Regions from separate parts of the Janthinobacterium paucivorans genome, predicted to be linked through region 3. Evidence: predicted binding sites of a transcription regulator. Region 3 holds the regulator's gene; each other region holds the start of a gene.
What was found. The regulator sigma-54, encoded in region 3, starts transcription at its own class of promoters, with help from an activator protein. The targets are predictions, from matches to a motif close to TGGCANGNAANCTGCTTT.
Positions count from the first base shown of each region.

Region 1: ACQ4V8_RS03420 (urease accessory protein UreD) is a predicted target of sigma-54. The motif match lies at 1,675-1,692, and genes of this name have one in related genera.
Region 2: glnA (type I glutamate--ammonia ligase) is a predicted target of sigma-54. The motif match lies at 1,736-1,753, and genes of this name have one in related genera.

Region 1 covers NZ_JBNYXR010000002.1:82,602-86,782, forward strand. The annotation lists gene ACQ4V8_RS03415 (GGDEF/EAL domain-containing response regulator) at 1-1,591, shown strand, start outside; gene ACQ4V8_RS03420 (urease accessory protein UreD) at 1,722-2,588, shown strand; gene ACQ4V8_RS03425 (urease subunit gamma) at 2,614-2,916, shown strand; gene ACQ4V8_RS03430 (urease subunit beta) at 2,947-3,276, shown strand; gene ureC (urease subunit alpha) at 3,278-4,181, shown strand, end outside.
Region 2 covers NZ_JBNYXR010000014.1:86,598-90,778, forward strand. The annotation lists gene ACQ4V8_RS16695 (DUF4124 domain-containing protein) at 1-67, opposite strand, end outside; gene glnA (type I glutamate--ammonia ligase) at 223-1,638, opposite strand; gene ACQ4V8_RS16705 (rhodanese-like domain-containing protein) at 2,023-2,484, shown strand; gene ACQ4V8_RS16710 (TAXI family TRAP transporter solute-binding subunit) at 2,572-3,924, opposite strand; gene ACQ4V8_RS16715 (glutathione S-transferase family protein) at 4,056-4,181, shown strand, end outside.
Region 3 covers NZ_JBNYXR010000003.1:245,958-250,138, reverse strand. The annotation lists gene hprK (HPr(Ser) kinase/phosphatase) at 1-112, shown strand, start outside; gene rapZ (RNase adapter RapZ) at 352-1,215, shown strand; gene hpf (ribosome hibernation-promoting factor, HPF/YfiA family) at 1,530-1,889, opposite strand; gene ACQ4V8_RS05695 (RNA polymerase factor sigma-54) at 1,959-3,437, opposite strand; gene lptB (LPS export ABC transporter ATP-binding protein) at 3,442-4,181, opposite strand, start outside.

The DNA.
Region 1 (4,181 bases), on a different contig from region 3:
TGCGTTTACACGCATCACCGGCTACGCGGCGCAGGATGTGGTGGGTACCGACATCATGCGCCTGCACGCCGAGCACACGGGCGAAGCGGTGTTGCTGGCCTTGCGCCAGGGCTTACACAGCAGCGGCTGCTGGTCGGGCGAAGTACAGACGCGGCGCAAGAGTGGCGACACCTATCCCTGTTTGCTCAGTGTGTCGACCGTGCATGGCCCGGACGGTGACGTGATCAACTACGTGGGCGTTTTCCTCGATATCAGCGAGCGCAAGGCCGAGCAGCATCTGATCGACTTCCTCTCCTACCACGACGCGCTGACCGGCTTGCCGAACCGCGTGCTGCTGCGTGAGCGCTTTGGACAAGCGCGCACCAACGCCCTGCGCGACGGCCAGCAAGTGGTGCTGATGTGCCTAGACCTGGACCGCTTCAAGAATATCAACGATTCGCATGGCCAGGCCGTGGGGGACAAGACGCTGCAAGTGGTGGCGCGTTTCCTCTCGGGCTGCGTGCGCGAGGGTGACACGGTGGCGCGCCAGGGCGGCGACGAATTCCAGATCCTGCTGCACGACGATGTCTTGCTGGGGCGCACGCTGGCGCTGGCGCAAACCATTCTGGCCGGCTTGCGCGAAGAGCTCAGCGTCGACGGCGAGCGCCTGGCGCTGACCACCAGCATCGGCATCGCCATGTGCCCGGCCGATGGCGACAGCCTCGACGACGTGCTGCGTCACGCCGACACGGCCCTGGTGCGCGCCAAGGAAATGGGGCGTGATCATTACGCTTTCTTCACGGAACGCATGGGCAGCGATATCCGCGCCCGGCTGGCCATGCAGCAGCAACTGCGCGGCGCCATCTGCCGTGATGAATTCGAGGTGCATTACCAGCCGCAAATGTGCTTGCGTACGGGCGCCTTGCTGGGCGCGGAAGCACTGCTGCGCTGGGATAACCCGGTGCTGGGCAAGGTGCCGCCCGGCCTGTTCATCGCGCTGGCCGAGGAATACGGCTTGATCACGGCCATCGGCGAATGGGTGCTCGAAAGCGTATGCGCACAAATTCGCTCCTGGCTCGACGCGGGCCTGGGCAGCATCAAGGTGGCCGTCAACCTGTCGGGCAAGCAGTTCGCGCAGGATCACACGGTGCCGTTCGTCGAGGCGGTATTGCGCAAATACGCTATCACGCCCGCCTGCCTGGGTATCGAGATCACGGAAAGCACGGTGATGGGCGACCCGGACAAGGCAGTGGCGGCCCTCACGCGCCTGAAGGATATCGGCGTCGGCATTTCGCTCGACGACTTCGGCACCGGCTATTCCAGCCTCGGCTATCTGAAGCGCTTCCCCATCGACGTGCTGAAAATCGACAAGTCTTTCGTCGACGACGTCACCACCAGCAGCAGCGACGCGGCCATCGCCCGTTCCGTCATCTCGCTGGCGCACAACCTGGACATGCGCGTCATCGCCGAAGGCGTGGAAACGCGTGCACAGGTGGACTTCCTGACGCAACATGGCTGTGACGAAATGCAGGGCTATTATTTCAGCCCTCCGCTGGCGGCGGCACCGTTTACGGTCTTGCTGCGCGAACGGCGTACTCTGGCCTTGGCATAAAACACTGCGGTGCGGCCGGTGCACCATGCCGGTGCGTCCACCGCCGCGTGGTGCGCAATGTTCGCTATTTCTTCTCCTGACGCTGGCACATATCCTGCTTAGGTAGTCGCTTATTTACGCGATTGCCCGTATGCCAGACAGCACCCACCCAGCCATCCTCTCACAGGCCCGCGCGCATGACGCTTGGCAGGCGCATTTGCGCCTGGGTTTTGCCTGGCGTGATGGTGTCAGCCGCCTGGTCGAACGCACGCACAGCGGCCCCCTGCGTGTGCAAAAGCCTTTGTATCCGGAAGGCGGGGCCGTCTGCCACGCCATCATCATTCATCCGCCCGGCGGCGTGGTGGGCGGCGACCAACTGGCCGTCGATGCTACGGTGGGCGAAGGCGCGCATGCCTTTCTTACGTCACCGGGCGCCGCCAAGTGGTACCGTGCCAACGGCCATGTCTCGGGCCAGCACATCGTGCTGCGCGCCGGTAGCGGCGCCACCATCGAGTGGCTGCCGCAGGAGAGCATCTTTTTCAATCAGGCTTGCGTGCGCCTGCGCCACGAGGTGGAACTGGCGGCGAACGCCAACTACATCGGCTGCGACATCGTCTGCCTGGGTCGCAGCGCTGCTGGCGAAATTTTTAACCAGGGCAGCATCGCCCAACAGGTGCAGATCCGGCGCGGCGGCAAGCTGCTGTGGTGGGAGCAGGGCATGCTGGCTGCCGGCGGTCCGCTGATGGCCAGTCCCCTGGGCCTGGCTGGCCACACGGTATGCGCCACCCTGATCGCCGTCGGCCGCCCCCTTGCTGCCGCCGTGCTGGCTGCCTTGCGCGAGATCGAGGTGCCGGTTGGCGCCGTATTCGGCGCCACGCACATGAAATCGCTGGTGGTGGTACGCCTGCTGTGCGGCGACAGCGAGGCGGCGCGCAGGATCATGCTGGCTGCCTGGCTGCTACTGCGCCCCGCCATGCTGGGGCGCGATGCCGTCGTGCCCCGTATCTGGAACACTTGATCAGAAAAGAGGCACAAGGAAAACCATGGACCTGACTCCCCGCGAAAAAGACAAGCTGCTCATTTTTACGGCCGCGCTACTGGCCGAACGGCGCCTGGCGCGCGGCTTGAAATTGAATTATCCGGAAGCGGTGGCCTTGATCAGCGCCGCCATCATGGAAGGTGCGCGCGATGGAAAATCGGTAGCGCAGCTGATGTCGGACGGTAGCAAAATACTCTCGCGTGCCGACGTCATGGATGGCATCGCAGAGATGATCCCCGATATTCAGGTGGAAGCGACCTTCCCCGATGGCAGCAAGCTGGTGACCGTGCATCATCCGATAGTGTAAGCATACCAGCGACATTGAAAGGAGTTCCTCATGACACCAGGCGAATACAAATTGGAAGAAGGCGTAATCACCCTCAATGCAGATCGCGCCACGGCCACCGTGGTGGTGGCCAATCGCGGTGACCGGCCTATCCAGGTCGGCTCGCACTTCCACTTTTTTGAAGTCAACCCGGCGCTGGACTTCGAGCGCTGGCGTGCCTACGGCATGCGCCTCAATATTACTGCCGGTACCGCCGTGCGCTTTGAGCCGGGCCAGCGGCGCACGGTGGAGCTGGTGGCGCTGGCAGGTGAGCGCAAGGTCTACGGCTTCAATGGCGCAGTGATGGGCGAACTGCAAGACACTCCACCAGGAAAGGATTGATATGGCCAGCATTGCCCGCAGTGCGTATGCCGAGATGTTCGGCCCCACCAAGGGCGACCGCATCCGCCTGGCCGACACGGAGCTGTTCATCGAGATCGAGCACGATTATGCGATCTACGGCGAAGAAGTGAAATTCGGTGGCGGCAAGGTGATCCGCGACGGCATGGGCCAGTCGCAGCGTTGCGCTGCCGAGGTGATGGATACCGTTATCACGAATGCCGTCATCCTCGACCACTGGGGCATCGTGAAGGCCGATATCGGCCTGAAAAATGGCCTGATCTTCGGCATCGGCAAGGCGGGCAACCCGGATATCCAGCCCGGCGTGACCCTGGTCATCGGCGGCGCGACCGAGATCATCGCCGGTGAAGGCTTGATTGTCACGGCCGGCGGCGTCGACACGCACATCCACTTCATCTGCCCGCAGCAGATCGAAGAAGCCCTGATGAGCGGCGTGACGACCATGCTGGGCGGCGGCACGGGACCTGCCGTGGGCACGGCCGCCACCACCTGCACGCCGGGGCCATGGCATTTGCACGCCATGCTGGCGGCAGCCGATGCCTTCCCGATGAACCTGGGCTTCATGGGCAAGGGCAATGTGAGTTTGCCTTTGCCATTGGAAGAACAGGTGCGCGCGGGCGCCATTGGCTTGAAGCTGCACGAAGACTGGGGCAGCACGCCGGCCGCCATCGACAACTGCCTGTCAGTCGCAGATCGCATGGATATCCAGGTGGCGCTGCACAGCGACACCCTCAACGAGGGCGGCTTCCTGGAACACACGCTGGCTGCCTTCAAGGATCGCACCATCCACACGTTTCACACGGAAGGAGCGGGCGGCGGCCATGCGCCCGACATCATCGCCGCCGTGGGACAGTCGAACGTGCTGCCCTCGTCGACCAACCCGACGC
Region 2 (4,181 bases), on a different contig from region 3:
GCGCGTGCGCCTGCGCCGCTGCAGCCAGCAATGCGGCCATCAACGCGATTCTGTCATACTTGCTCAATCTCGACTCCTGTCGGCACCTGCCGCATCGTTCCTGGGCCGACTATACAACACGTGCTGCCGCCGCATGGGCGTACTGCATAAAAAAACGCGGGCAAGACCATCGCCTCACCCGCGTTTTTCACTCACTACCGGCAAGTTGCCGGTATGGCGCCATTACAGCGAGTAGTACATATCGAACTCGGCTGGATGCGTGGTCATGCGCATGCGCTGCACGTCCTGCATTTTCAATTCCAGATAAGCGTCGATCATGGAATCGCTGAACACGCCACCACGGGTCAGGAACTCGCGATCCTTGTCCAGCGCATCGAGTGCTTCTTCCAGCGAAGCGCACACGGTAGGGATCAGTGCGTCTTCTTCTGGCGGCAGATGGTACAGATCTTTCGAGGCTGCTTCGCCCGGATGGATCTTGTTGGCAACGCCGTCCAGGCCAGCCATCAACAGTGCAGCGAAACACAGGTACGGGTTCGCCAGTGGATCCGGGAAACGCGCTTCGACGCGGCGGCCTTTTGGATTGGCCACGTGCGGGATACGGATCGAGGCGGAGCGGTTTTTCGCCGAGTACGCCAATTTCACCGGAGCTTCGTAGCCTGGTACCAGACGCTTGTACGAGTTGGTGCCCGGGTTGGTGATCGCATTCAAAGCCTTGGCGTGCTTGATGATGCCGCCGATGTAGTACAGGGCGAAATCGGACAGGCCGGCATAGCCGTCGCCAGCGAACAGGTTTTTGCCATCTTTCCATACGGATTGATGCACGTGCATGCCCGAACCGTTGTCGCCAACGATAGGTTTCGGCATGAAGGTAGCGGTTTTGCCATAGCTGTGCGCCACGTTCCACACCACGTATTTCAGGTTTTGCGTCCAGTCGGCGCGCTCGACCAGGGTCGAGAACTTGGTGCCGATTTCATTCTGGCCGGCGCCGGCGACTTCGTGATGGTGTACTTCAACCGGGATGCCCAGCGATTCCAGAATCAGGCACATTTCCGAACGCATGTCCTGGAAGCTGTCCACTGGTGGCACCGGGAAGTAGCCGCCCTTGACGGTAGGACGGTGGCCGCTGTTGCCGCCCTCGATATCCTTGCCGGTCGACCATGAACCTTCGTCCGAACCGATCTTGACAAAGCAACCCGACATGTCGATCTTCCAGCGCACGCTGTCGAAGATGAAGAATTCTGGCTCAGGGCCGAAGTAGGCGGTGTCGCCCATGCCCGACGATTTCAGGTAGGCTTCGGCGCGTTTCGCGATCGAGCGCGGGTCGCGGTCATAGCCCTTGCCGTCCGATGGTTCGATCACGTCGCACTGCATGAACAGCGTGGTTTCTTCCATGAACGGATCGATATTGGCGGTGTTTGGATCCGGCAGCAAAATCATGTCGGACGCTTCAATGCCTTTCCAGCCAGCGATCGAAGAACCGTCAAAGGCGTGGCCCGACTCGAATTTATCCATGTCGAAGTGCGACACGGGAACCGTCACGTGCTGCTCTTTACCACGGGTGTCGGCAAAGCGGAAATCAACGAATTTGACTTCGTTTTCTTCTACCATCTTCAAGACTTCTGCGGCTGTCATTGCCATGCGTATCTCCTAAATGAATGTGGGGTGAGCCGACCTTAATGCGTCTGGGCTGATGCAGCGAAGCAAACATTGCGTGCCACCAAAACTCACAAGGATCATAGCAGATTCCATGCCAGCTCCAGAAGCAGCGTGGTAGCGACAGCAGAATACCTGCCATCCCCGTGAAAATTTTCATGCCCGGGTTTCTCACACGCGTTTGCATCACGTTCAGAATGCACTATGCAAGTGCAAAAAACAAACAACGCACTATTATCGTGCATTTTTTGCGGATTCCTGAAAAATGCCTTCTTGTGGTGCATGCGCCGTGCAGCGCGTATCCCCATTTGCGCGATGCGCACGGCGCACTATAATCGTTTATCCCTTTCCACTTTCACCGAGGACGCCATGACTACCGCCGCCGACATCCTGAGCACTGCCCGCAGCCGGGCCAATGAAGGTACGCCGTATGCCGGTGCCGTCACGCCGCACGAAGCGTATGCACTGCTGCAGGGCGATGCCGGCGTCAAGCTCATCGATGTGCGCACGAATGCCGAGCGCGACTGGGTCGGTCGGGTTGACATCGCCGACACCCAGCATGTCGCGGTGCAATGGGCCACGTATCCGGGTGGCGTACCGAATCCCGCCTTCCTCGCGCAACTGGCAGCCCAGACCGGCAAGGACGCGGTACTGCTATTCCTGTGCCGCTCCGGCGTGCGTTCGCGCCATGCGGCCAAGCTGGCGAGCGAACACGGCTATGCGAACTGCTTCGACATCCTCGAAGGCTTCGAGGGCGACAAGGACGCCGATGGCCACCGCAAACAGATCGGCGGCTGGTGCAAGGCGGGACTGCCGTGGCTGGGCGCCTGAAGCCAGGAGCAACTGAAGCGCTGTGTATCCGGGCTAGGGCCAGGGCTGGGCCTCGGCCAGATGCCGTTGCCAGCGTGGCTGGACGCTTCAGGCACGCTCGCCCGTGTCAAGCGCTGGAGGCTCTGCCATCAGGCCCAAGATGCGCTTGCGCACGAAATTGATGTGGCTGCGCAAGCCATACAGGCCATCGGCAAACGACAGCGGAATCGAGATCTGGTTGACCATTTCCTCGATCTGGTCCAGCCGCTGCAATTGCGCCGCATACACTTGCGCGCGCTGCGCTTGCGGCACGTCTTCCAGCGCCTGCTCCACCGTGCGCAACTGGCCATACCAGCGGTACACGCGCGAGCGGATGCGCCACACATACAGCGGTGGCACCACGCGCGATAGCGGCAAGATCAAGGCACCGAGCGCCACCACCAGCACCCACATGCGGTCAAAGAAATTGGCCAGCCAAAAACTCATGTAGCGCTGCAGCACGGGCGCGCCATCCTTGTAAAATTTCAGCGCTTCAGGCGCGACGGGAATTTCCGTATAGCGCGCGGACGGGAACTGCCCCTGCTGCTGGAACCAGCCCGTGCCGCCGTGAATGCGGGCCGCCGCCTGGACGAACAGATCCATCAAGGCAGGATGCAAGTCTTCGCGCGCAACCAGGGTAGCGGTGGGCGCGATCAGGTGGTAATCCTGGGCGGGGATGTTTTTGCCCAGGTCGACGATGCCGCGAGGCAAGACCACATGCGTGAGAAAAGGCAGGCGCCGCGTGTACGCCTCGGCTTGCGAAAAATCGAACAGCTTGATGCCTGGCGTTTGCAGCAGCATCTGGATCAGCGGCGCTTCCGGCGCCGAGCTGAATACGAGACCATCGATGCGCCCTTCCAGCAGTTCCACCGTGGCGGGCGTATTTTGCAAGTCGCTCACGCTCAGTTCCGTGGCATCCACACCATTGGCGGACAGCAACTGCCGGAACAGGCCAGGCACACCCGTGCCTGGCGGCCCCAGATTGATCTTCATGCCCTTCAATTGCGTCAGTTGCGTGACCGCCTTGTCTTCGCGCAGGAACAGCCAGACAGGTTCCGTAAACAAGCTGCCCAGCGAAATCAAGCCATGGCGCTCGGCATCGGCGTGCTCTGTCGAGCCACTTTGCACGAAGGCAATATCGGTCTTGCCGCTATTTAAGCGCTGCAAGTTGTCCTGCGAGCCCAGCGATGGCTGCAAGCTCACCTTGATGCCGTGCTTGGCCAGGGTAGCCGCATAGTTCTTGCCAAATTCTTCATATGCGCTGTTGTCCTGCCCCGTCGACAAGCTCACCTGGCGCGGCGGCGCCGGGTCGACTAGCCAATAAGCGAGCGCGCAAAACGCGCCCGCCAGCAGCACAGTGGGACCGGCGGTGGCGAGGAAATCGCGCACGGAAAAGCGGCTGAACGCGAGGATTTTGGACATGTGGTGGCGCATGGGTTTCATGGGTGGCTACGATGCCAAGAAAAGCGCAACTACGCAAGGCACTTTCGCCGCTGCGGCGTGGCCATTTCGGCTACAGTGGCAGATCCATCACCTGCGCCTTGGAGCCCTGCATGCTGAAAATTCTTGGAAAAGCCGCCTCGATCAATGTCCGCAAAGTCTTGTGGACCTGCGAGGAACTCGACCTGCCGTACGAACGCGAAGACTGGGGCAGCGGCTTTCGCGCCACCGACGAGCCG
Region 3 (4,181 bases):
CATCGCCGTGCTACTGGAAGCGGCCGTGCGCAACACGATTCTGCAGCTGCGCGGCATCGATACCTTGCAAGAGTTCATGGAGCGGCAGAGATTGGCAATGAGCGGCGATTAACAAGGTCGGATTAGCGGGGCAAAGCCCCGCGTAATCCGACGACATTGTTAGCGGGTGTCGGCAGGAGCCCTCGCTTGCAAGCGAGGACCGTTACGCAGGCACGCAGCCATGCTGCGTGAATTCCCTGCTGCACCGCTTTGCGCTAAGCCGACCTACGAAATACACATATGACATTGCAATAATTTGTAAAGAGAGTTGCCTCGGGGGCGCCATGCCGATCTTTATTGTATGATCGGGTTATGCATATCGTCCTTATCACCGGAATATCCGGCTCCGGTAAATCCGTCGCACTCAATGTGCTGGAAGATACCGGCTACTACTGTGTCGACAACCTGCCACCGGCATTGCTGCCCAGCCTGGTGCAAACGCTGCTCGACGAAGGCGCATCACAACTGGCCGTCGCCGTCGATGCGCGCAGCGCAGAGTCGCTGACCAGCCTGCCGCACAATGTCACCCTGCTGCGCGACCAGGGGCACGACGTCAAGGTCATGTTCCTCACGGCTACCACGCATTCGCTGGTAGCGCGCTTCTCGGAAACGCGGCGCAGCCATCCGCTGTCGCACGAATTGCGTCCGAATCAGAATCCAGCCAGCCGCCGCACCCTGATCGAATGCATCTCTGAAGAGCGCGAACGCCTGTCTGCCATCGAACAGCTGGGCCATGTAATCGATACCTCAGAGCTGAGCGCCAACAAGTTACGCGCCTGGGTCAAGGATATCGTCGCCTCGGAACGCGCGCCGCTGACCCTGTTCTTCGAATCCTTCGCCTTCAAGCTGGGCGTGCCGCTGGACGCCGATTTCGTCTTCGACGTGCGGGCCTTGCCCAATCCTTATTACGACCTGACGCTGCGCCCGCTCGACGGACGCGATGCACCCGTGATCGCCTTCCTCGACGCACAGCCCAGCGCGCTGGAACTGCTGGCCGACATCCGCGCCTTCATCGAAAAATGGTTGCCATCCTTTAAGTCCGACAACCGCAGCTACCTGACCGTGGCACTCGGCTGTACAGGTGGCCAGCATCGCTCGGTGTACATGGCGGAACGGCTGGCACAGTATTTCAGCCCGAACGAGCGCGTCGTCTTGCGACATCGCGAACGTGGGTAAGACGCGCATAAAATCTGTTGCGCATCGGCGCAGGTAGCGGGCAACGTTCACCGCCTGGGCCGCGCAGTGCCAGGCGAAGTTGCGCTACTCCAACACCTTTTCCTGCCGCTCGCCATGCTGTGATCCGGTATTCTTAATGCAGATGCGAGCCAGCAGGCCCGCCAGGCAGGAAAGAAGTCAAAGTGCACACATTCTAGCGTCTTCGGACGGAACTTTTCGCTCCCATGATGGTAGCCCGACAAGGGCGACAGGCGCAAAAAAGGGCGCAATGTGCGCCCTTAGTTGATCACAACCGTTTGGAAGTCGCGGGCCGCTTAAGCGGCGGCGATTTCTTCGTCCGAGTTGTCTGGCAGATGCTTGATCGCCTCTTTACCGTGCCCTTGCACTTTGGTTTTGTACTTCATCACTTGCCTGTCCAGCTTGTCGATCAGCATATCGATTGCGGCATACAGGTCTTGCGCCAGGCTTTCCACATAGACGGTTTTGCCACTCATACGCAGGTTCACTTCGGCCTTTTGACGTTTTTCTTTCTCTTTGAGGTTATCCACGGTCAGTATCACGGCAATATCGATAACTTGATCGAAATGCCGTTTCACGCGCTCCAGCTTCGTTTGTACGTATTCACGGATGGCTGGTGTCACTTCGAGATGATGTCCGCTGATGGTGAGATTCATACACACTCCTAAAGATGATCGGGTTCGTGCGGTCCATCCTATCCGGCCCGCAGAGGAACCGAAAAAAACTTACAAACACTTACGCAGACTCACTGGCGGAATTTTCAACGCTTCCCGGTATTTGGCAACAGTACGTCGCGCAATCACCATGCCTTGCTCGCCCAGCATGTCCGCAATCTTACTGTCGGATAAAGGATTTTTAGGGTCTTCTGCTCCTGTCAGTTGCACGATCAATGCCCGTATCGCCGTCGATGATGCTTCGCCCCCCGCTTCGGTGGCGACGTGGCTACCAAAGAAATATTTCAACTCAAACATGCCATGCGGGGTCAGCATGTACTTTTGGGTTGTTACCCGCGAGATAGTACTCTCGTGTAATCCCAGTGTATCAGCTATTTCACGGAGTACAAGGGGACGCATGGCAACGGCCCCATGCGAAAAAAAGTTCTTTTGTCTTTCTACTATCGCCTGCGCCACGCGCAAGATCGTGTCGAAACGCTGGCGCATATTCTTGATCAGCCACTTGGCTTCCTGCAACTGTGCGCCCATGGCGCCCTCGCCTTTGCCCTGCTTGAGCAAGTTGGCGTACATGGCGTTCACGCGCAGGCGCGGCATGACGTCGTTGTTCAGGGTGACTTGCCAACCATTGCGCGCGCGCTTGACGACAACGTCGGGCACCACGTAATCGGACACGTCAGAGGCGAACACGGCGCCCGGATGCGGATTGCACTGGCGAATCACCGTCTGCGCTTCGCGCAAGTCTTCATCATCGCAATTGAGGGCTTTTTTCAGCTTATTGAAATCGCGCTGGGCAAACCAGGCCAGGTGCTTTTCCACGATCACCAGGGCCATGCGCCGCGTCACCATGGCGATGTGCGGCAAGCGCCTGATTTGCAGTGCCAGGCACTCCGACGCATTACGCGCGCCCACGCCGGGCGGATCGAAACTTTGCAACAGCGACAAGGCCGTGCGCATCTCGTCGGCGTCGATTTCCAGCTCTTCCGGCAGGCGCGCCAGGATGTCGTCGAGCGATTCTTCCAGGTAGCCATTGTCATCGAGTGCATCGATGATCAGCTCAACGAGCGCGCGGTCGCGCAATTCGAGCACCGTCACGCGCATCTGCTCCATCAAGTGCTCGCGCAGGGTACAGTGATGGGCTTCGAGCTGCGGGCGGGAATCTTCGTCGTCGGGTGCCTTGCCCCGGTTCGCCTCGCTCCAGTCGCTGTCACCGGCGTCTCCAGCGGCAGGGCTGTCGCTGGCCTCGCCGTCAAAGGTTTCCGCTTCGACCGGCGCGGTGGGTGCCTCCTGGCTTGGAGGCTGCGGCGGCGCTTCGGCCGGCGCGGCCGTGGAACTCAAGGCGCCGTCGGACAGCAGGCGCAGCGAACGGTCGAGCGGATCGTCGAGGCGCTCGAGCAAGGGATTGTCCGTCAGCAGTTGCTCGAGCTCCTGGTGTAATTCCAGCGTAGACAATTGCAACAGGCGTATCGATTGCTGCAACTGCGGCGTCAGTGCCAAGTGCTGCGAAGTGCGCAGCTGCAATGATTGTTTCATTGGCTCACATGCGGAAGTGTTCGCCCAGATAGACCCGGCGTACCGACTCGTTCGCGATGATGTCGTCGGGGCGTCCCGACGCCAGTACCGAGCCCTGGTTGATGATGTAGGCACGGTCGCAGATACCCAGCGTCTCGCGCACATTATGATCGGTGATCAGGACGCCGATATTACGCTCCTTCAAGAAGCGCACGATACGCTGGATTTCGATCACGGCGATGGGGTCGACACCGGCGAACGGCTCGTCGAGCAGCACGAAACGCGGATCGGTAGCGAGCGCGCGGGCGATTTCCACGCGGCGCCGCTCACCGCCCGAGAGCGACAGCGCCGGGTTCTCACGCAACTTTTCAATCTGCAAGTCCGCCAGCAATTTATCGAGGCGTTCCTCGATCTCGGCCTTCTTCAGGGGGCGGCCTTCGACGGTCTGGATTTCCAGCACGGCACGGATATTGTCTTCCACCGTCAGCTTGCGAAATACGGACGCTTCCTGCGGCAGATACGACAGGCCCATCTGCGCGCGGCGGTGTATCGGCAGGCGGGAAATGTCCACGCCGCTGATATCGATGCTGCCGCCATCCGATGGCACCAGGCCGACGATCATGTAGAACGAGGTGGTCTTGCCGGCACCGTTCGGCCCCAATAGCCCGACCACTTCGCCGCATTCGACTTGCAGCGAGACGTCGTGCACGACTTGCCGCTTGCCATAGGATTTTTGCAGCCCGCGAACGATCAGGGTACTGCCGC